DNA from 2 places in the Aliiglaciecola sp. LCG003 genome. Region 1 is predicted to be linked to the other one. Evidence: predicted binding sites of a transcription regulator. Region 1 holds the regulator's gene; the other holds the start of a gene.
The links. The regulator FliA, encoded in region 1, starts transcription of late flagellar genes. The targets are predictions, from matches to a motif close to CTAAAGNTNNNNNNNNNNNNGCCGATA.
Positions count from the first base shown of each region.

Region 1 (11,331 bases):
GTCCTGTGTTATCAAAGTTCTTCAAACATTCAGTGATGGGACTGCACGTCTTGTCCTACCAAGAAATACCAAACGACAAGCAAATTCGGATTGTCAGTTCGGTGGGTCAATAAAATGACGATTGTCGAAAAAGACATTCTGTATTCGCTAGTTAGGGGGCGATGTGAAAATTAGACGCTTTATTGGAAAAGACATGCGCGAAGCGCTCAAACAAGTGAAAACTGAGTTGGGCGGTGAAGCTGTGATTATGTCAAACAAGAAAATTGCCGGCGGTATTGAAATTATCGCGGCCTATGACAAACCATTAGACAAACCCAATAACGAGCCGTGGGGAGGCGCCACTACATTAAGTCAAGCGCCCACAAACACAAGACCTCAGGCGAGTCAACCCTCTGCTAAGCCGTCGCCAAACAAAAATATCCCTAGTTTGAGCGAAATTATTGGCGACTCTGGCCCTGATAGCCTACGGGAACTGCTAGAGCAGCAAGGTCAAAGCAGTGACCTATCGAGCAATGTAACTAAAGCTAGCGCGCAACCTGTGCGTAGCTTGCCTGATATTGACAATCAAACTGCGATCACCGAAATCCGAAATGAACTCAATTCCCTACGTAATGTGCTGCAATTTCAGGTATCTGGTTTATTTAAGCAAGAAACTCAACGCAATCATCCTATGCATGGATACCTCTCATCTAGGTTGATCCAAATGGGGATAAGCCCCGCCATTGCTGAAGATGTCGTCTCTTATGCTCCTGAAAATACTGACGAACGTCAGTCTTGGTTATTCCTACTTAAACTATTGTCTAATAAAATTCAGACCACAGGTAATGCTATCTTAAACGATAAAGGGGTAGTTGCACTGGTCGGACCCACGGGGACAGGTAAGACAACTACCATTGCTAAGTTGGCCGCCAGAGCTGCGCAAAAATACGGTGCAGACCAGGTTGCAATGGTAACGATTGATTCATATCGTATTGCGGCATACGAGCAGTTAGCAACCTATGGAAAAATAATTGGCTGTTCAGTAAAAAAAGCGCAAAATGCCCAAGAGTTATCAGATATACTTTTTCAACTTCGCAATAAGCGACTGGTTTTAATTGATACAGCTGGATTTGGGCAACGTGACGCCAGATTGATCAAACAGTTAGATACGTTAAATCAGCATTCTTGTGCTAGTATCAAAAAATATGTTGTGATGCAGGCGAATGCTCAACATCGGGTAATGGAGCATACCCTTAGTGCTTATCAACACATTTCATTGCAGGGATGTATTTTTACCAAGTTGGACGAATGTTACAGTCTTGGTGAAGCGCTTAGTGTGGCAATTGAACACAAATTAGCCGTTAGTTATTTAACGGATGGACAAAGTGTCCCTGAGGATATTAAAGTTGCCGATGCAAAGTATTTAATATCAACAGCGGCTAAGCTTTATAAAAAATATGGTTTGCTCCATACTGGTAAAATCGAAGTTCAAAAGTCGGCAATGTCAGTATGATTGAGGACCAAGCGAGTAGCTTAAGAAGAATGAATCAATCTCGATTAATTAAAGTAATTGCGGTCACCGGCGGTAAAGGCGGTGTAGGTAAAACAAACATTACCCTTAATACTGCAATTTCAATGGCTAAAACGGGCAAGCGAGTCATGGTGCTAGATGCTGACTTGGGTTTGGCTAATGTTGATGTAATGCTAGGTTTAAGGGTCGAAAAAAATCTCTCTCATGTACTGTCAGGTGAATGCACCTTAGATGAGGTATTAGTGATGGGGCCCCATGGCGTGCTAATTGCGCCGGCCACCTCAGGCTCTCAATCTATGACAGAATTAAGTCCAACTGAACATGCCGGACTTATCCGAGCGTTCAGTGAGCTAAGAACCGATATCGATGTACTTATCGTCGATACCGCCGCTGGCATTTCAGATATGGTGCTAAGCTTTTCCCGTGCCTCTCAAGACATCATGATGGTTGTTTGCGACGAGCCAACATCATTGACAGATGCATATGCGCTGATCAAATTACTCAACCGTGAACATGGCGTATTTCGGTTTAAGATTGTTGCAAACATGGTGCGTAATATGCGCGAAGGCCAAGAGTTGTTTGCTAAGTTGTCTAAAGTGACCAATCGCTTCTTAGATGTGGCGTTGGAATTGGTTGCGACTATTCCCTACGATGAGAATATTCGCAATTCAGTGCGTAAGCAAAGGGCGATAGTCGATGCTTTTCCTAGTTCACCTGCTGCTGTAGCGATTAAAGGCTTAGCCGAAAAAGCATTGCAATGGCCTATACCTAATCAGCCTGGTGGCCATTTAGAATTTTTCCTTGAGCAACTTATTGTCGACAAGGCGGTGGGTGGTCAAGGGTGAATAGAAAAGCTGCAGCTTATCAACAACAGGTCAATATGGCCCAATTGGTAGAAAGACATGCTTCTCTGGTTAAGCGCATTGCACATCATCTTTTGGCTAGGTTGCCTGCTAGTGTATTAGTCGATGATTTAATTCAATCTGGCATGATTGGATTGCTTGAGGCAGCGAAAAATTTTGATGGCACCAAAGGTGCAAGTTTTGAGACCTTTGCCGGTATCCGTATACGCGGAGCCATGTTAGACGAAATTCGCAAAGGTGATTGGACACCTCGTTCTGTGCATAAGAACGGTCGTGCCATTACTGAAGCCATTAATCAGGTTGAGCGTGAGACAGGAAGGGACGCCAGAGATGTTGATGTGGCTGAAAAACTTCAAGTTTCTCTCACTGATTATCATCAAATGTTGAATGAAGTAAACGCGGGTAAAATTATTGGAATCGAAGATCTGGGTATTACTGAAGATGTAATTTCTACCGAGCAAAATAAAGGTAGCGATGCTCCATTTCAGGATTTATTACAAGGATCATTTCAAAAAGCCCTCGCCCATGCTATTACTACTTTACCTGAGCGAGAAGCGATTGTATTGTCGTTATACTATGATGAAGAACTCAATCTACGCGAAATTGGTGAAGTACTCGAGGTGAGTGAATCGAGAGTTAGCCAAATTCATAGTCAGGCGATGCTTAAATTGAAAAATAAAATGCATTCTTGGCGAATGAACGAAGAACAATAGAATATAATTTTGGTTTAATCCTCATTGGAGGCAGTTTTGAATAAAAGTATGAAAATTCTTGTGGTTGATGATTTTTCAACAATGAGACGTATCATTAAAAATCTACTTAAAGATCTTGGGTTTACTAATGTGCAGGAGGCCGATGATGGCAGCACTGCACTTCCTATGTTGCAACAAGGAGAGTTTGACTTTGTGGTAACAGACTGGAATATGCCCGGCATGCAGGGAATTGATCTTCTTAGAGCGATTCGTGCAGATGATAGCTTGAAGCATTTACCAGTTTTGATGGTAACGGCTGAAGCCAAAAAAGAACAAATCGTTGCCGCTGCGCAGGCAGGTGTAAATGGTTATGTTGTTAAACCTTTTACTGCAGCTACACTGAAGGAAAAGCTTGACAAAATTTTTGAGCGTTTGGGTTAAGACTCACCTGTTAACAACACAATAGGAGTGTCTTAATGACCAGCTCTGTCGAAGCACCGTTATCGATTGAAGATGCGAGAAAGTTAGTGGCTCTTTTGGAACAAGGAGATAACCTTGCGGCCAAAGAATTACTCGAAGAAGCATCATTAACCGATTCTGTCGAATTGTTTGCTGAAGTGGGTAAGCTAACCCGTCAACTGCATGATTCGTTAAATACCTTTCAGTTAGACCCGCGGATTTCTAATTTGGCGACAGAAGAAATTCCAGATGCGCAAAGTCGTCTCAATTACGTGATTGAAACCACTGAAAAAGCTGCTAACCAGACGATGGATGCGGTCGAAACAAGTATGCCGATAGCAGAAAGGCTACATTCAGGGATCGCCAAAATTTTGCCTGAATGGAAAAAATTAATGACCAGACAGCTGCAAATAGGTGAGTTTAAGAGCTTATGCTACGAATTAGATTCGCTTTTAGAAGAATCCTCCGCAGATACTGCTAAACTAAATACTCTGCTTACTGAGGTATTAATGGCTCAGGGTTACCAGGACTTGACCGGTCAGGTTATCCGCAGAGTAATTGAATTGGTTAAAGAAGTTGAATTGAGCTTAGTTAACATGTTGACAGTGTTTGGGTCACCAGAAGCAAACAGTTTAATGTCGAAATATGACGAAAGTGCTAACAAAACTGAACCTCAGTCCGATAAAGTCAAAGCGGAAGGACCAATCATCGATGCAGATACGCGGGATGACGTGGTGTCGGGTCAGGATGACGTTGACGACTTATTATCTAGCTTGGGCTTTTAAGAGGAAATGATGCATGTCTTTTGAAGTTGACGAGGATATCCTACAGGACTTTTTAGTCGAGGCCGGTGAAATACTGGAACTATTGCAGGAGCAACTCGTAGACCTCGAAAACAATCCGGAAGACTCTGATTTACTAAATGCTATATTTCGCGGATATCATACCGTGAAGGGTGGGGCTGGCTTTTTGGCTCTATCAGAATTGGTAGATATTTGTCATGGTGCGGAAAACGTTTTCGATGTTATGCGAAATCGACAACGAACATTAACTCCAGAGTTGATGGACGTAATATTACAAGCCACTGATGTGGTTGTCGAAATGTTCGAAAATGTCAAAGCCAGGGACCCCTTGGTACCTGCTGACAAAGAGTTGTTGGATACCTTGCATCGACTTAGCAAACCTGAATCTCAAGATGAGCAAGTGGCGGTTGTCTCAACAGCTGCACCACAGGTAGCAGAATCTGGCGATGCTGGAAGTTCTGAAAACATAGATGATATCAGTGAAGACGAATTTGAAGCATTATTAGATGAATTACATGGAAGCGCCGCGCCAAACAAAAGTGCGCCTGAACCTGCAGTAGTAATTGATAACGGTTCAGAACAAGACATTAGCGATGATGAATTTGAAGCTTTGCTGGATCAATTGCATGGCGAAGGTAAATTTGTTGCAGAGAAAAAACCTGTCGACAAAGCGCCCCCTGCCGCAGCTTCTCAGCCAAGTTCTGGTACCGAAGAAATTACAGATGACGAGTTCGAAGCTCTACTCGATCAATTGCACGGCAGTGGAAAAGGTCCGGCAGTTCAAGATCCGGCCCCGCCTTCGCCGCCACCACCACCACCGCCTCCTCCTCCAGCGGCACCATCTGAAGCAGCTAAACCTGCACCAGCGGCTGTAGCTAAAGCAGCGCCGAAGAAAGATGAGAAGAAAGCCTCCGGTAGCGCTGCCCAAGGTGAGACCACGGTTCGCGTGGACACTAAACGACTCGACCAAATCATGAACATGGTTGGAGAGTTAGTGTTGGTTCGAAATCGTCTGCTAAGTCTAGGCATCAATGTCAACGATGAAAGTATGACTAAAGCCATTGCCAATCTAGATGTGGTGACTGGTGATTTGCAAGGTGCGGTGATGAAGACCCGCATGCAACCGATTAAAAAGGTTTTCGGACGTTTTCCCCGAGTGGTTAGGGATTTAGCCAGAACTCTTAAGAAAGAAATCACTTTAGAGCTTGAAGGCGAAGAAACAGATTTAGATAAAAACCTAGTTGAGGCCTTAGCGGATCCTTTGGTCCACTTAGTGAGAAACTCAGTCGATCATGGTATTGAAATGCCGGCCGATCGGGTTGCTGCGGGCAAGCCTTCGATGGGGATCGTCAAGTTATCGGCTTCCCAAGAAGGGGACCATATATTACTTACCATTGCAGATGATGGTAAGGGAATGGATGCAGACAAGTTAAAAGACATAGCAATTAGTCGCGGTGTTTTGGATGCTGATGCCGCCGCTAGAATGTCTGATGTCGAAGCCTTTAATTTGATTTTCGCGCCTGGATTCTCCACCAAAACTGAAATATCTGATATTTCAGGACGGGGTGTTGGCATGGATGTGGTGAAAACTAAAATTAACCAGCTCAATGGGACTGTGAATATCGACTCTCAACTGGGTAAAGGCACCCGTTTAGAGATAAAAGTGCCTTTGACATTGGCTATTTTGCCAACCTTGATGATCGTAGTTGGTGATCAAACTTTTGCATTACCCTTGGGCGCGGTAAACGAAATAATTAACATGGATATGAGTAAAACCAACACGGTTGACAACCAACTCACCATGATAGTCCGCTCGAAAGCGATTCCGTTGTTTTATCTTCGGGACTGGTTAAAGCGGGGTAAAGGTAAAACGGATCCTAATTTAGGTCATGTTGTTGTAGTCCAAATTGGTACTCAGCAAGTAGGCTTTGTAGTTGATGCTTTGATTGGTCAAGAAGAAGTAGTGATTAAACCCCTCGATGCATTGTTGCAAGGCACGCCTGGTATGGCTGGCGCAACGATTACCAGTGATGGTGGCATTGCTTTAATCCTAGATATTCCAAATCTGTTAAAGCGATATGCGAAAAAGAAATAACCACTAACGAGGCATTTTTTCACAATGGCATATAGAGTATTGGTGGTTGATGACTCAAGTTTTTTTAGCCGTCGTGTTAAGGATTATCTGAATCAGGATGCCTTTTTAGAAGTTGTTGGTGTAGCGCGAAATGGCGAGGAAGCCATAAAGCTAAATGCTGAAATGAAGCCTGATGTAATCACCATGGATGTAGAAATGCCCGTCATGGATGGTATCACCGCAGTTAAGCGCATTATGGCTACTAAACCGGTTCCTATATTAATGTTCTCTTCTTTAACCCACGACGGGGCACAAGCCACCTTAGATGCCTTAGAGGCAGGGGCTTTGGATTTCTTGCCTAAGAAATTTGAAGATATTGCTAGTAATCGTAAAGAGTCTATTGATTTACTCCAATCCCGCGTGCGGGCTTTAGCAAGTAAAGGCAAAGTTGTTGCTAGGCGGACGCTTAGCTCTGCGAGTTCTCCTGGAACTACAGCGAAAACACAAATCTTTATGCGTGCTACTAGCTCTTCGGTGGCCCCTTCATCAGCTAATAGTCCTTCTGCTGGAGTCGCCGCCAATTTACGTTCGTCAGGAAAGCGTTATGCGGCCTTAGCAATTGGAACGTCTACCGGAGGGCCGGTTGCTTTGCAAAAGGTTCTGACTAGTTTACCCCAGTCCTTTCCTTACCCAATATTGCTAGTTCAACATATGCCAGGTAGTTTTACCAAAGCATTTGCAGAACGCTTAAATGAGCATTGTGCAATTAAGGTTAAAGAGGCCGAGGCCGGTGATCTTTTACAAGCTGGCAGCGCTTATTTAGCGCCAGGCGGAAAACAGATGTTAATCGAAGGGACGGCACGCAATGCACGAATTCGTCTTAGCGACGGTTTGGACAATGATCATTTACTTTTTAAACCCAGTGTAGACGTTACATTTACTTCATTAAGTGAGGTATTTGCCGGGGATGTATTAGGTATCATATTGACAGGTATGGGGTCTGACGGTAAAGAAGGTAGTCGTGCGTTGAAGACGAAAGGCGCGACCATTTGGGCTCAAGACGAAGACACTAGCGTAGTTTATGGTATGCCTCAGGCTGTAACTGTGGCAAATATCGCTTCACGCAACCTGCCTATTGGAGAAATTGCTAAGAGCATACTGTCAGAAATGCAGGTAAAATAAGAAAAATAACGTGCAACCAATGAACAGAGCAACTAATTGATAGTTTGGACGATAGCCAATCAAAAAGGCGGTGTAGGTAAAACTACTACTACAGTGACTTTAGGCGGCCTCCTTGCTCAGCAAGGTAAGCGCGTTATGCTGGTGGATACCGACCCTCAGGCCTCGTTAAGTTATTATTTTGGGGTTGACTCAGAAGAGTTATCTAGCAGTGTGTATGATGTTTTTATGGCGGGAGATGAGTTAGATCGTGATCGAGTGCTGGATTCACTCTGTTCGACTAAATTGGATTCTTTGTTTATCTTGCCAGCCTCTATGGCGCTGGCAACATTGGACCGTACCATGGGTACCCAAAGTGGAATGGGGCTGATTTTGAAAAAGGCGTTTGCACTGGTAGCGGATGACTTTGATTACATTCTTATTGATTGTCCGCCGGTTCTAGGAGTCTTAATGGTTAACGCGGTAGCTGCATGTGATCGAATGTTAATACCCGTACAAACCGAGTTTCTGGCCTTAAAAGGGCTACAGAGAATGATGCACACATTGGAGATTATGGCAAAGTCGCAAAACCGACAATTCGAACATCTGATCATTCCTACTATGTTCGATAAGCGCGTAAATGCAGCGGCAGATGCCTATCAAGAGTTGTGTCGTAAGTATACCGGTCAGGTATGGTCGGGTGTGATTCCAGTTGACACTCGTTTTAGAGATGCGAGTCAGGCGCAAACGCCGCCTTCGGTATTTTGCCCAAAATCCAGAGGGGTCTACGCTTACAAAAGTTTATTAACTCAGCTTCAGACAAAAATTGGCTATATAAAATGAATAATGGCGTGTTTGCAAAAGAACAGATAGTTGAAGATTATTTAACCTCTTTATTGACTGAAGAGGCGCCAAAAGACGTTATTCAGAGCGAAAGTGTCGCCAAGTTGCTCAAGTCTGCTAATCTGAGAGATGTTGACGTTGATAAGATAGTTGAAACGCCAGCGGTCACACCAGATAAAATCGCAATTAAAGAAACGGTTTTGCAGGTCGACATAGAAGAGGCTGGAAATGCATCTCAGACAGCAACGGTAAGTCATATTCCTACCGGAGACTTTCAAGCTTTATTTTTTAAAGTGGCAGGGCTCACGCTGGCACTACCCTTAACGGAACTGGGGGGGATCCATAAGATTGAAAAGATCGGTCCTTTGTTTGGTAAACCGGATTGGTTTAAAGGTGTTATGCTGCACAGAGATGAAAATTTAAACGTAGTAGACACTGCAAAATGGGTAATGCCAGAAAAATATGACGAAAAACTGGCAGAATCTTTAAAATATCAATATCTTATTATGTTAGACAGCAGTGGTTGGGGATTAGCATGCGAAAGTTTAGTCACCACTGCAACCTTAAAGCCTGCTGATGTGAAATGGCGCGAAGATAGTAGTAAGCGTCAGTGGTTAGCGGGAATGGTTAAAGAAAAAATGTGCGCACTTGTGAATGTAAAGCAGTTAATCGCTTTGTTAGACAAGGGCCTTGGTAGTAATAGTAAATAGACGCAGCTTGTAAGGAGCGAGTCATATGAGTGATGACAGAATTACGAAAAATGCCGCTGTAGACAGTAATGATGAAGTTTTACAATGGGTAACGTATCGATTAGGTGAAGAAACCTACGGTATCAACGTGATGCAGGTTCAGGAAGTGTTAAGACACACTGAAATTGCGCCAGTGCCAGGCGCGCCTGAATACGTACTAGGTATTATCAATTTACGTGGCAACGTGGTTACTGTAATTGACACTCGTACCCGCTTTGGTTTGCCGCCAACCGATATAACCGATAATACCCGAATTGTGATTATCGAATCTGATGAGCAGGTTGTAGGCATTTTGGTTGATAGTGTGGCTGAGGTGGTTTATTTGCGTTCCTCAGAAATTGACAGTGCGCCTAATGTTGGAACTGAAGAAAGTGCTAAGTTTATCCAGGGCGTCAGTAACAGAGATGGCGAATTGTTGATTTTGGTCGATCTGAATAAATTATTAAGCGATGAAGAGTGGGATGAAATTAGCGGACTCTAATAGTTCGTTGTAGCATATTTACTAGACCCTGGTCTGAATGAGCAGGGTTTTTTGTTTGGGATTCACTATGACATTATGGGTTATTGTTCTGCTGGGCGTAGCAATAGTTTTGTCTGGCGTCTGTCTTGCTACGCTTTTCTTCGCCAGAAGGCGGATTACGCAACTTGAACAACAACATAGTGCTATTAGTGAGCAATTCATCTTTCTGCAACAACAGGTTGAGGTCCATACTGAAGAATTAAATGAAACTCGTGTCGGCGCTCATGGCCTTAGCGCTAAAGTCAAAGAACTACTGGCGACCTTTGATCATCTAAAAGATAAAATTCACGAAATTGAAAATCAAGATCCTGACACTCGGCTCTATTCCCACGCGACAAAATTAGCCAACGGCGGCGCAAGCGTAGAAGAATTGATGCGAGAGTGCGATCTACCTCGAGCTGAAGCTGAATTATTAGTTTCCATTAAAAAAGGCCGCTCAAGCTAAACGTTATCCCTGCCTGTGCTTATCCTGCCCTGTCTCAAAATCAACGCTCCCTGTTATTTTGTTTAAATTAGAAGATTATGTGAAGATTACGTCAGAAGATTACGTGGACAGGCATCGCTATTTAAAATATCGTTAATGTTTGCCATCGTTCAACAATTGGCTTTGCGCTACCTATTTGATAAGCATCGAGGTAAATATTTTAAATAAATTTAAAGCGGTCTTATTGGTTGTTTTGCTTATCTTAGTTTACCTCCTCAATACTAGTTCTGGCGATAAACACATCAACAGCAGCTCACTTACCAATCCGAACTTACAGTATGAACATGAAGAACCTTTAGGTGAAAAGCTACAGCGAGATAACTTTTCAGAAGATCTTGAGGACAGTGCTACTGAATCAAAGTTGGATGAGTATATTGCTAGCTGTGAGAAAAATATTGATGACTATGGCAGCGATGACCATGATCGGTTGAATGCCTATTTAATGTCACTTGCCAATTCAAACAGCAAGGAAGATCATTTTAATTTCGCATTTTTTAGTCCAATCGATAACGAACAGCAACGATTGAAGTTGTTGCTATCTTATGATCAGCAATATCCTAATGAACCTGAGGTAATGTTTGAGATCGTCAGATTGTGCACTACCAATGAAAAATCAATGGCATGCACCGGCAAGTTAATCCAAAGAGCGACAATGTCCGAATCTTCTAACGGGGAGATGTGGCTCAATAGCGCGAGTTACTTTGCAAAACATAATCACAACCGACAAACAATGGATTCAATAGCCAAGCTCATCAGTTCTAATTATTTTGGTAATGGCTGGGCTGATGATATTAGTCGTTTTCTTAATCTAATGCGTAAACTAGAGGGTGAATATAACTCCAACCATTTTGTAGCTGCTCTGGGTAAAGCAGCAACTAAGCAAACCCAATTTCATTGGATATTTAACTGGTGTAAATCAAATATTAGCGATATTGAGATTGCAGATTCATGTTTTGAACTTGGCAGAAATCTCGCTCACAGAAGTAAAACCTTAGAGAGCCAGTCTATCGGTTTGAACTTGCAAAACATGGTTGTGGATCTTCGCGGTGAAAGCGGATATGACTTAAGTTATAGAGAACAAGCCAGCCAGATACAAACTTCCTATAACCCAATATTTGTCAAAAGGGCTAACCTAATAGGTGCAGATGAGCGATTGTTGCAAAACTGGCTTAATGA
Region 1 is NZ_CP128185.1:3,141,181-3,152,511, reverse strand. It holds gene flhA (flagellar biosynthesis protein FlhA) at 1-113, shown strand, start outside; gene flhF (flagellar biosynthesis GTPase FlhF) at 164-1,492, shown strand; gene QR722_RS13760 (MinD/ParA family ATP-binding protein) at 1,489-2,355, shown strand; gene QR722_RS13755 (RNA polymerase sigma factor FliA) at 2,352-3,086, shown strand; gene cheY (chemotaxis response regulator CheY) at 3,123-3,506, shown strand; gene QR722_RS13745 (protein phosphatase CheZ) at 3,542-4,309, shown strand; gene QR722_RS13740 (chemotaxis protein CheA) at 4,323-6,422, shown strand; gene QR722_RS13735 (protein-glutamate methylesterase/protein-glutamine glutaminase) at 6,447-7,583, shown strand; gene QR722_RS13730 (ParA family protein) at 7,620-8,402, shown strand; gene QR722_RS13725 (chemotaxis protein CheW) at 8,399-9,112, shown strand; gene QR722_RS13720 (chemotaxis protein CheW) at 9,138-9,632, shown strand; gene QR722_RS13715 (DUF2802 domain-containing protein) at 9,700-10,116, shown strand; gene QR722_RS13710 (hypothetical protein) at 10,340-11,331, shown strand, end outside.

Region 2 (11,331 bases), 1.8 Mb from region 1:
TACCGAAGGCTATGTCAGAGAACGCACCAGTTTTACCAGTCAGTTAATTGGCGGAGTGGGGCGAGGCACCACTGAGCGTGTTATTAATACCTTTGCCCAAAATCAAATGCGTCGTGACACCACACAAGTTGGTGAGTTTGAAACCTATTACCAACGTGCATCTGTACTAGACAATGTTTTCGCTAGCGAGGCCAACAGCTTATCAAGCAGCATGAGTCGCTATTTCAGTTCTCTGCAAACTGCCACCGATGAGCCATCGAATATGGCAGCCAGACAAGTGGTTTTAGGTGAAGCCAATGCGCTAGTGGGTCAGGTTAGTACGCTGGCGCAATTTATGGACGACAAAGAGAAAGAGTTAAATCTGGAGCTTGACGCTAAAATTACCCGAGCCAATGATTTAATTGAGACTATTGCCGAGCTTAACGCCAATATCCGTGTGGTACAGGGCAACAACCGTTTTGAGGAACCTGGAGCATTAAAAAATGAGCGGGACAGCGCGATTATAGATTTAGCCGAATTGATGTCGATTGAAACCCGGGACAATGGTCAAAATGATGGCACCGTAATGGTTAATCTCACCTCCGGTGAGTCTTTGGTATTGCAAGACGGTTCTTTCAATTTATTCCAATTAAGTGGCGAACCTGACGCTGATTACCGTAATTTATTTTTATCGAGTACCGGAAAACCCACCACTTTGAAGTTGCCAGAGCAGAATATGGGTGGTCAGATAGGCGGTTTATTTCGCTATCGAGATGAGGTTTTGGCCGAGGGACAACGTGAGTTGGGGCAAATTGCCATGGCACTGACTTCAGCGATGAACGAACAAAATGGCCTAGGTATGGACTATGATGGTCAATTGGGTGGGAATATTTTTGCCACTCCAGAATTCCAAGGGTTAAACTACTCAGCTAACTCGGATTTATCCTTAACCATGACTGGCCGCGTGGCGAGTGATGGTGCCTCTACTTTAACCAGCGCGGACTATTTGGTTGAGATAACCGGCTCTGCGGCCGGCGTGCCAGACACCGTGGATTTTACTGTCACTTTAGTTAATCCAGATGGTTCATTGGTGAAAGATACCAACGGTAACAGTATTACCCAGAACTATACGGGTATCGATGCCACAGCAGGCACCTTTACGCCTGTGATTGGCGGCTTAGAACTTGAATTCCCCAATGGTGCAACTTATGCCGCGAATGATCGCTTTTTGTTGCAGCCTACTAAAAGCACCGCCTCATCAATTGAAGTGGTGATGACTCGTCCAGAAGACATTGCTCTAGCATCACCGTTTCGAGTCGAAAGTGATATTAATAATTTAGGTAATGCCACCTTAACCAATTCCACCACAACCAATACCTTTGTGGACGCCACGCTAACGGATCCCAAGGCCTCAGCGTTTGATGGTAATGGTGGATTTGTCAGCGGCACTCCAGCTCGAATCGTGTTTAACAGTCCGACAGAGTTTGAAGTATTTGATGAAGCCAATAATTCATTAGTCGTAGTCAGTGGTGTCAGCGACTACAATAATTTGATGGAACAAGCTGCTGCCGATGCAGGCTGGCCCTTCGTTGCTCAAACGGATTTCCCCGGCTATGACTTTAGTATGCAAGGAACGCCAAAAGAGGGAGATGAGTTCATAATCAGTTACAACACTGACGGTGTGCATGACAATCGCAATGGCTTAGAATTGGCAGCGCTGCAGAATAAAGATATTATGCTGCAGAATAATAACGGTAGTAGTAAAATTACTTTTCATGAATCTTACGCGAATATCATCAGTGATATAGGTTCGAAAACCGCTTCAGCAGATATTTCATTGCAGGCCGCCGAAGCGATGAAAATTCAGTCGGAGGATTGGTTTCAATCCGTCTCCGGGGTTAATTTGGATGAAGAGGCGGCCAATTTAGTTAAGTTTCAGCAAACTTATGCGGCCTCAGCGCGGATACTCACAGCAGCCCAATCTATCTTTGATACCATCTTTAGTGCAACTAGGTAGTGAATTGACATGACCCGAATTTCAACCAATCAATTATACGATAGAAGCATTCAGTCCATCACCCAGAATCAAAGTGAATTATCTGATGTGCAGCAACAATTGTCTTCGGGGAAAAAGTTACTACGTCCATCTGATGACCCTGTTGGTGCCGCCCAAGTAGTACGTTTGACAGAAGACCTAGATAAAATCACCCAATATAAGCGCAACACAGATTTATTACGAAATGCCCTAGAACAAGAAGAGGTGATAATGGGCAACATCAATAATGCGTTGGATAAAGCGCGAACATTGATGATTCAATCGGGCAACGGGATTTATGATAAGAGCGATTTAGAAGCTATAGGGATAGAAATTGGCTCTATACGCGATGAAGTATTTGGTTTAATGAATTCGCAAAACTCCAACGGCGAATATATATTTGCCGGATTCCAGTCTGAGTCTGAAGCCTTTACTTACAATCCATCTGCCAGCGGCAATAAATATAGTTTTGCCGGTGATGACGGCGTGAACCGAATACAAGTGTCAGACGCGGTATCAATTCAACGTAATAGCTCTGGCAAATCAGTGTTTGAAAATGTAGCTGCTAGATTGACCAGCACAGTCACAGCACAAAGTGGCATTACCTCTGTTTCATCGATGATCACAGAACAAAGTAAATTTGATAGTTTCCACCGCAATAATTACGATGCTGTTACATCAGCCAACAATGATTTCAGAGCCACCATCTTAGCCGGAAATCAGATTCAAATAGATAACCTAGGTACCGGTGTTACCTTTGCAACTCTGCCGTTTGAATCAGGTAAGGCTTTTGTTTTCAACGGTATAGAGTTTAAAGTAAGTGGCACTACAGGCAATTCATTTGATTTCCAGTTAGATCCGCCCGAAAAGAAAAACGTAGTTGAGACACTGAATGATTTTTACAATGCTTTGAACGATGAAACGCTGTCCAGTAGTGAATTTAACGAAGCCCTGTCGGATGCTTTAATCGGCATCGATAACGGTGCTAAGGTACTAGCCAATGCTACTTCGTCATTAGGCGGTAGAATAAACGTTGCCCAATCTGTGCATGAATCTAATCTTGATCTAGAAATTGCCAACAAATCCGCCCGTTCAGTTATCCAAGATGTGGATTATGCTGAGGCGGTGTCCGAATTGAGTAAGCAAGAAACAGCATTGCAAGCTGCGCAAGCGACTTTTTCTCGCGTGACCGGATTGTCGCTGTTCGATTATATTAGTTAACTTTCAACCGCAGGCCGATACCCCGTTTAGATTGCGATGACTTTGCTCAAATAGATACTGCTTTGTTGATCTATATGGCTAGAGTAATAGCCTACATACAAGCTGTCATTCCGTCTTACCAATCCAGGATAACTGCTGTCACCCGCTGAAGGAAGTTCGGCTTCGAATTGTAATTTTTTATGCTGAGTATCTAAGCTCCACAGGGCGGTTTTAAATTGGCGATTATGCCAACGGCGACCACTAATTATCAGCTTGTTACTATCCCACAACAACACTGCGGGCCCACCAATATACTGTTCTAAATCATGCCACTTCCATTGTCGATACGGAAAATCTGACTGTCCAAATTGCGCGCTAAAGGTATCTGCATCACGACGCACTACAGCAAAGGCAGTGCCTTGTTGGTTAAAACACAGATCCGTTTCGTTAGGATAACCCAAACCATGGCTTTGCAGCCCGAGCAAATTAGACTTCTCACAGTGGAAACTGCGTAGTGGATCCCCTTGGTAGAGTCGAATGGATTCAGTTGCTCGATTATAGCCCATGCCATAGGCGATACCTTGATGCCAGGTTAAACGCCATACCCACCAGTTTTGATCGCCGAACCAATGACAACTTGACCAACTTTTAAGATCTTGGCTAAACCAGCACAAAGAACGACTATGAGTCCAATTACCATTGGCATCGTAACAACGTGCATAAGCATTCATCAGCAATTTTCCATCAGGCATGATAGATAATTTAGGATCGCGCAGATCACAATTTGGCATTTTAATCGAGCTGGAATGCAAGACCCTGCCGTTAAAGTCGCAGCTAACCACTTTTAAGCTGCCATCTATACCCATGTGATCACTGGCTTGTCTAAAACTACAGACTAGTTGGCCTTGATATTCACAAAGATCGGTAAATGCGCAGTGTTTTTTGCTCTTCCACAGGCTTTTTGTCCACTCAATCTGCATTTTTTTTATATCCGCTTAAATCTGGGTAACTCATTGAATCTCAATTAATTAGATATTGCAAAGGCGGCATGATTTTGCCGTATTTAAAAAAAACGGCAATATTTTGTTAAAGGGATTTTTAATATCGTCGATACCCTTACTTGAGAGAGCCAGTAACACCAACTTTAGTATTTTTAAGTTGTTGTTCTTGAATGTGTTTTTAACCGCCGATTTATTCGGTTGCCAGCGAAACGCTGGACTGAGAGTGTAGGAGAGATCCCATGGGATTATTCGTCAATACCAACGTTTCGTCTTTAAATGCGCAACGTCAATTATTCGATGTTTCAAATAAATTAGGCACGTCTTTCGAGCGTTTGTCTTCAGGTTTCCGTATCAACCGAGCGGCAGATGATGCTGCCGGTCTACAAATCACCGACCGTCTGACCACACAGGTTCAGGGTCTTAATCAAGCTGTGCGTAACGCAAATGATGCCATCTCTTTAGCGCAAACCGCTGAAGGTGCATTAGGTGAAGTGACAAACTCACTTCAACGTATCCGTACACTCGCTGTGCAGTCACAGAACGGTATTAATACCTCTGCTGATAGACTAGCACTACAAAAAGAAGTATCAGCCCTTAAAACTGAAATCTCGCGTATCTCTACCACGTCACAATTCGCTGGTGTAGATATTCTTGCCGGTGCGTTCTCCGCAGCCTTCCTAGTAGGGGCTAACGGTGGACAAACTATTTCGGTTAACTTGTCACGTACCGGTGGGTTTGGTGCATCAGGTTTAGGTGTAGGTACCCTTTCAGTAGCAAGTGTAGCTGACGCTTCAGCAGCATTAACTGCAGTAACTACAGCCATTTCAACTATCGGTTCAACCCGAGCTGATTTGGGTGCCCTGCAAAACCGTTTCCAATCTACGATTCGTAACCTAAGTAACATTTCTGAAAATGTTGCTGGTGCGCGTTCACGTATTAAAGATACAGATTTTGCGACTGAAACTGCAAATTTAACCCGTAATCAGATTGTTCAGCAGGCGAGTTTGACAGTATTGTCTCAGGCTAACCAGCGTCCACAATCAGCTTTATCATTACTTGGTTAATAAAAAAATACGAATGGGATCGTAAAGCCAGGAGGTAGTGTTTCTGATTTAATGGCCCAACTCGTAGAGAGTCCGCTCACTCTCTCCTAACGTAAGAGCGTTTAGCCGACTCATTGAGTCGGCTTTTTTGAATGTCTAACTTGTTGATAATTATGACTTTAAAATATTAGATAAAAATTAGTCTAAAGGATTTTTACGATCCGAACGATACAGTTTGCAAGAGCCATGTACCACTAAAAAAAATAATAAGTACAGGCCTAAATATGTGACGCAAAACAATAATAAATAGCGCACGTTAATGCCCCAAAAACCATCAAATTATAAAAATAGGTTGGGGTACTTTGCATAAATCGTTAGGAGAAATAAAATGTCTTTATATGTCAACACTAATGTGTCGTCGTTGAATGCAAGACGTCAGCTATTCACGTCGAACAACGAACTAAGTACGGCCTTTGAAAGGTTGTCGTCTGGATTCCGCATTAACAATGCAAAGGACGATGCTGCTGGTCTACAAATATCAAACCGTCTAACCACTCAAATATTGGGTTTAGATATGGCGGTAAGAAACGCCAACGATGGTATTTCTTTAGCTCAAACTGCTGAAGGTGCATTAGCTGAAACAACCTCTGCGTTGCAAAGAATACGTGTGCTTGCAGTCCAATCTCAAAATGGTATCAATGGCTCTGCAGACCGTTTAGCGCTGCAAAAGGAAGTCTCTGCACTTAAGGCTGAAGTTAGTCGTATAGCTGCAACTTCTCAGTTTGGTGGCGTTAATATTCTTGGTGGTGCATTCTCATCTGCATTCTTGGTGGGGGCTAACTCTGGTCAAACAATCAGTGTAAATATCTCCCGTCCAGGCGGCTATGGCACCTCAGGTTTGTTTGGTAACCAAAGCGTCGCGGGCAATAATATCAATGTATTGACTGAAGCGGATGCTTCTCGGGCTATGACAGCGGTATTAGGCGCAATTTCTATCATAGATGCCAAACGTGCCGACTTGGGTGCGATTCAAAACCGTTTCCAATCTACTATTCGTAACCTAAGTAATATTTCTGAAAACGTCTCGGCTGCAAGATCCCGTATCCGTGATACAGATTTTGCCACTGAAACGGCAAATCTAACCCGCTACCAAATTATCCAACAGGCCAGTATCACAGTACTGAGCCAGGCTAATCAGCGCCCACAATCAGCGTTGAGCTTGTTGCAATAGGGATAGATACATGAAAAACAATGATGCTAAGCAAGCAAAGGGGCAGGCTGCAACGTTGAAGAATGGTTAGAAAATAAAACGGTCGGATTGCAAATTGTGGGGGCAGGCTGCAACCGACCGAAGAACGACACTTTTGTTAGACATTATAAAGAGCAACTAAGTATTGGAGTGTATTAATGCTGTTTAAACACGCGGCCCGTGGGCTTTTGTGTTTAGTCGGCTGACAGAATAGAAGCCAGGAGGTAGTGAGAGGTATTGAGGTATAGGCCATCAATCCTGTCCGCCGACCAGAGCTTTAACACTCTACGAACACTTTATTGCCGGTTTTTTAATGCCAGACAAATTGCAAGTCAAAACATTGACTTACCTCTCAGTATTAGCATTATACGTGCCAACTGAGTGTAAGCGGCAGCAAACCACAAAAAAATAATAATGGTTTGCCAAAGTTAGGAGAAAAATCATGACATTATATGTTAATACCAATATCTCTTCTTTGAACGCTCGGCGACAATTATTTACCTCAAGCGCACATCTTAGTACTGCGTTTGAACGTTTATCTTCTGGTTTCAGAATAAACGGCGCTAAAGATGATGCTGCAGGATTGCAAATTTCAAATAGATTGACGACTCAAATTCTCGGCTTGAACATGGCTGTGCGAAACGCTAATGACGGTATCTCGTTGGCTCAAACCGCAGAGGGTGCCTTGGCCGAGACAACCGCTGCTCTGCAGCGTATACGGGTGCTAGCAGTGCAATCACAAAATGGCATTAATGGTTCTTCAGACCGCTTTGCTCTGCAAAAAGAAGTGTCAGCACTGAAAGTTGAGATTAGCCGTATCTCTGCCACGTCTCAATTTGGTGGAGTGAATATACTCGACGGCGCTTACTCTTCAGCATTTTTAGTCGGTGCTAACGCTGGGCAAACTATAAGTGTGAATATCTCTCGGATTGGGGGCTATGGTACATCTGGATTATTTGCAGGCGAAAATATTTCAGTGATCACCGAAGCACAAGCATCCAGAACAATGCAATTAGTATCCAACGCTATATCGATTATTGATGCCAAGCGTGCTGATTTAGGTGCGATTCAAAATCGCTTTCAATCGACTATTAGAAACCTGAGTAATATTTCGGAGAATGTAGCAGCGGCAAGATCTCGCATTCGCGATACAGATTTTGCCACCGAAACGGCAGAATTAACCCGCTACCAAATTATTCAACAAGCCAGTATTACAGTGCTTTCGCAAGCAAATCAACGTCCACAATCTGCGTTGCAATTGTTGGGGGGCTAACGAAATTTCTAGAGGGTAGGAGATGAGAGGCCACCCTTGCATAATCTAAGGATAGATTGTGCTGGTTATGCGCAAGGAAGAAACGGATGCCCAATGCCATATGGCATTGGGCGAAAGAAAACGCCGACTAACAAGACCGAGAGTGTAGAAGTTTTGGTTGAGAGGCCAGTATTCATTCTCTAACCCTGCCAGCCGGACAGAAACAGTATTTGCTCGTACTCCTAACGTGAGCATGTTGGCCAGGTCATTTGATCTGGCCTTTTTTATTGTTATGCCAGAATCTTGACTAATGCAAGCCTACTTACGTTGTCTCTAAAATAAAGCAATAGCTATGCCAAATAATTAGAAAGCAAAAAATATCTTGTTTAGTAGGGCATATGTATTTAACTGTGTGGCTGTTTTAAAGTTGCTACGACCACGTCCCCTATGCCTAGCATTCTTAATTCCGGAAAATGATACTCCTTCTTTGTCATCTGTCTTTCTATTTGTACGGTGAGAGTAATTTAATGGTGGGTGATGAGATGGACGCTCCCCAATACGGCGTCAATGCGCCAAAATAGTAGTTCTTAAACAAGACTATTTACATAGGGAACGTCCAATATGAAGCTTAAAACAATTACCATCGATTTGGCAAAGACTGTATTTCAAGTGTGCGGAGTAAATGAACATATTAAACCGCAATTTAATAAGAAATTAAAACGGACTGAGCTACTTGATTTTATGCGCCAACAACCACCTACGTTGGTGGTGATGGAAGCCTGTTATTCATCGCATTACTGGGGGCGTGAAATTGCTAAATTAGGTCATGATACCAAGCTTATACCAGCCCAACATGTCACGCCTTTTGTGCGAGGCAACAAGAATGACCATAACGATGCTTTTGCCATAGCAGAAGCCAGCCAGCGCTCACATATCCGCTTTGTCCCCGTAAAATCTGAGCAACAGCAAGAAATTAATTGCTTGCATCGAATTCGAGAGCGCTTAATTAGAAACAAAACGGCCCTGAGTAACCAGATACGCGGGTTGTTAAGTGAATTTGGGGTAATATTTCCTTGTGGCCACGTGGCCTTGTGTGCAGGATTAGCCCAAGTAATTGATAGCGAACAACGCAGTAACCAGTTGAGAACCATGATGCGCGCGTTAAAGGCAGAATATGAAGACACACGCTCTCGCATCAAGGCCATTGAGCAGCAATTGCATCACTTTGTTAATAACAGTGAAAGTGGCAAAATATTGCTCAGCATCCCAGGGATTGGTTTCATTAATGCCTCAGCGTTTTTAGCCGCCATTGATAAAGGCCAGGCGTTTAATAATCCCAAAGAATTTGCCGTGTGGTTAGGGCTGACGCCTAAACAACACGCCTCAGGCAATATCAGTAAGATGGGCGGCATTACCAAACGCGGAGACCGTTATTTACGTAAACAACTGGTACATGGTGCGCGGTCTGTCGTGAGTCGTGCCGCGCAAAGAACTGATCCGTTATCACTGTGGGCCACTAAACTTCGCGTTACCAAGCCGTTTAATAAAGTGGCAGTCGCCGTCGCCCATCGTTTAGCACGTTTAATCTGGATATTGCTCACACGTCAGGAGCACTATCGCGTTACGTCCTCACAAGTGAGCGCATAACATGAATCACTTTACGTTATCCCTGTCGAGCTCAATTCCGTGTAGGACAAAGGCACCAAGCCTGTGTGGGTGTTGTGGAAGGCAAGACACGGGATAACACTTACTTTACCTACCCCGCTTAGTCATAAAATGATGAAGAAAACGGTCTACCTACCTCATCAAAGCCAGACTTAGACACGGATAACAATCCGACTGGGTGTTTTTAGGCGATAAGGTTCGGAGTTCATCAGAGGCCAGCGTTGATTAAACCAACGCTAATAAAGAGCCTGAATATATGTCAGAACTAAGCCATTTTAGACTGCCTTCAAGACAACAGACTAGCGGTAATAGAATAGTAAAAACGTAATTCGTGCAGAAAATCAGCACGAAGGGGCAATTAGTACGTTGACATCAGGGGAGCGTCCATATATGTCCATGTAAACGATTTAATGGTGGGTGTCCATGTAAACGTTCCATTGAACAGCGATCCATCCAGACAAATCAGCCTCTATCGGTAAAAATTCCGTAACGACATCCTACATTATTTATTGCACCCCCCTTTGTGAGTGAAATTCAAATAGTCACAACAAAACTGAAATAGTTGAACCACTTAAAAGCCTAAAACATCATGCTTATTCAAACTATTTTTAATTAAAAATTTTAGTTAATTAAAAATTACAATTAAATCAGCTGGTTAGTGTTAAATAAAAATTCAAAAAAAAACTAAAGAAACTCAAGATGCTGTCGATAACCTTAGTTGAGGGGAATTCTATTCGTAGAATTTTATGTTTGAAAGTCGGTAGAGGTGCTGATTTTCAAAACAAGTGAGGCGACTTTGAAGACGAATGTCATTAAAAGTCGAAATTGAGGCGAGCTACCGTTGGACAACAATAATAATCCGGCAGTGGTTCTCAGGAGGTAAATATGGGTTTATTTGTAAACACCAACGTTTCGTCTTTGAATGCACAACGCCAATTGGCAGGTTCAGGACAAGCGCTAAGTACATCATTTGAAAGATTGTCTTCTGGTTTTCGTATTAACCGTGCTGCAGATGATGCGGCTGGTCTACAAATTTCAGATCGTTTAACTACTCAGGTTCAAGGTTTGAACCAAGCAGTACGTAATGCTAACGATGCAATCTCTTTGTCACAAACTGCTGAAGGTGCATTAGGCGAAGTAACTAGCTCTTTGCAACGTATTCGTACGCTTGCTGTACAATCGCAAAATGGTATCAACTCTTCATCTGACCGTTTGGCACTACAAAAAGAAGTTTCGGCACTTAAAACAGAGATCTCACGTATATCTACTGATTCTCAGTTTGCCGGTGTTGATATATTAACTGGTAGTTTCTCTGCAGCATTTCTAGTAGGTGCAAATGGCGGACAAACTATCTCTGTTAACCTGTCACGCTCTGGTGGTTACGGTTCTTCTGGTTTGTCAATTGGCACATTAACAGTAGCGTCAATTACTGGTGCATCTGCTGCATTGACTGCAATTGATACCGCAATTTCAACCGTTGGTGCTGTTCGTGCCGATTTGGGTGCATTGCAAAACCGTTTCCAATCTACCATTCGTAACTTAAGCAACATTTCTGAAAACATTGCCGGTGCACGTTCACGTATTCGTGATACCGACTTTGCAACAGAAACGGCTGAATTGACCCGGAACCAGATTGTTCAACAGGCTTCATTGTCTGTTTTAAGTCAGGCTAACCAGCGTCCACAGTCGGCGCTATCATTACTTGGTTAATTCTAAACAGAACACCAAGTTAGGTTAACTATGATAATGCCACTATACTTTTAATAGATAGTGGCTAATCATTATTTGTGGAGGTGGAAGATGGACATTAATTTTTCACAGATTGGCCAGAATTTTGCTAACCAAGAAGCATCAGTTGCTAAATCTGCGGATTCTGTTGAACAGCAATTACTCAAGCAGCAAGGTAC
Region 2 is NZ_CP128185.1:1,378,028-1,389,358, forward strand. It holds gene flgK (flagellar hook-associated protein FlgK) at 1-1,996, shown strand, start outside; gene flgL (flagellar hook-associated protein FlgL) at 2,006-3,235, shown strand; gene QR722_RS05830 (hypothetical protein) at 3,262-4,194, opposite strand; gene QR722_RS05835 (flagellin N-terminal helical domain-containing protein) at 4,455-5,279, shown strand; gene QR722_RS05840 (flagellin N-terminal helical domain-containing protein) at 5,647-6,489, shown strand; gene QR722_RS05845 (flagellin N-terminal helical domain-containing protein) at 6,950-7,780, shown strand; gene QR722_RS05850 (IS110 family RNA-guided transposase) at 8,381-9,406, shown strand; gene QR722_RS05855 (flagellin N-terminal helical domain-containing protein) at 10,310-11,134, shown strand; gene QR722_RS05860 (flagellar protein FlaG) at 11,225-11,331, shown strand, end outside.
Region 2: QR722_RS05835 (flagellin N-terminal helical domain-containing protein) is a predicted target of FliA. The motif match lies at 4,301-4,327, and genes of this name have one in related genera.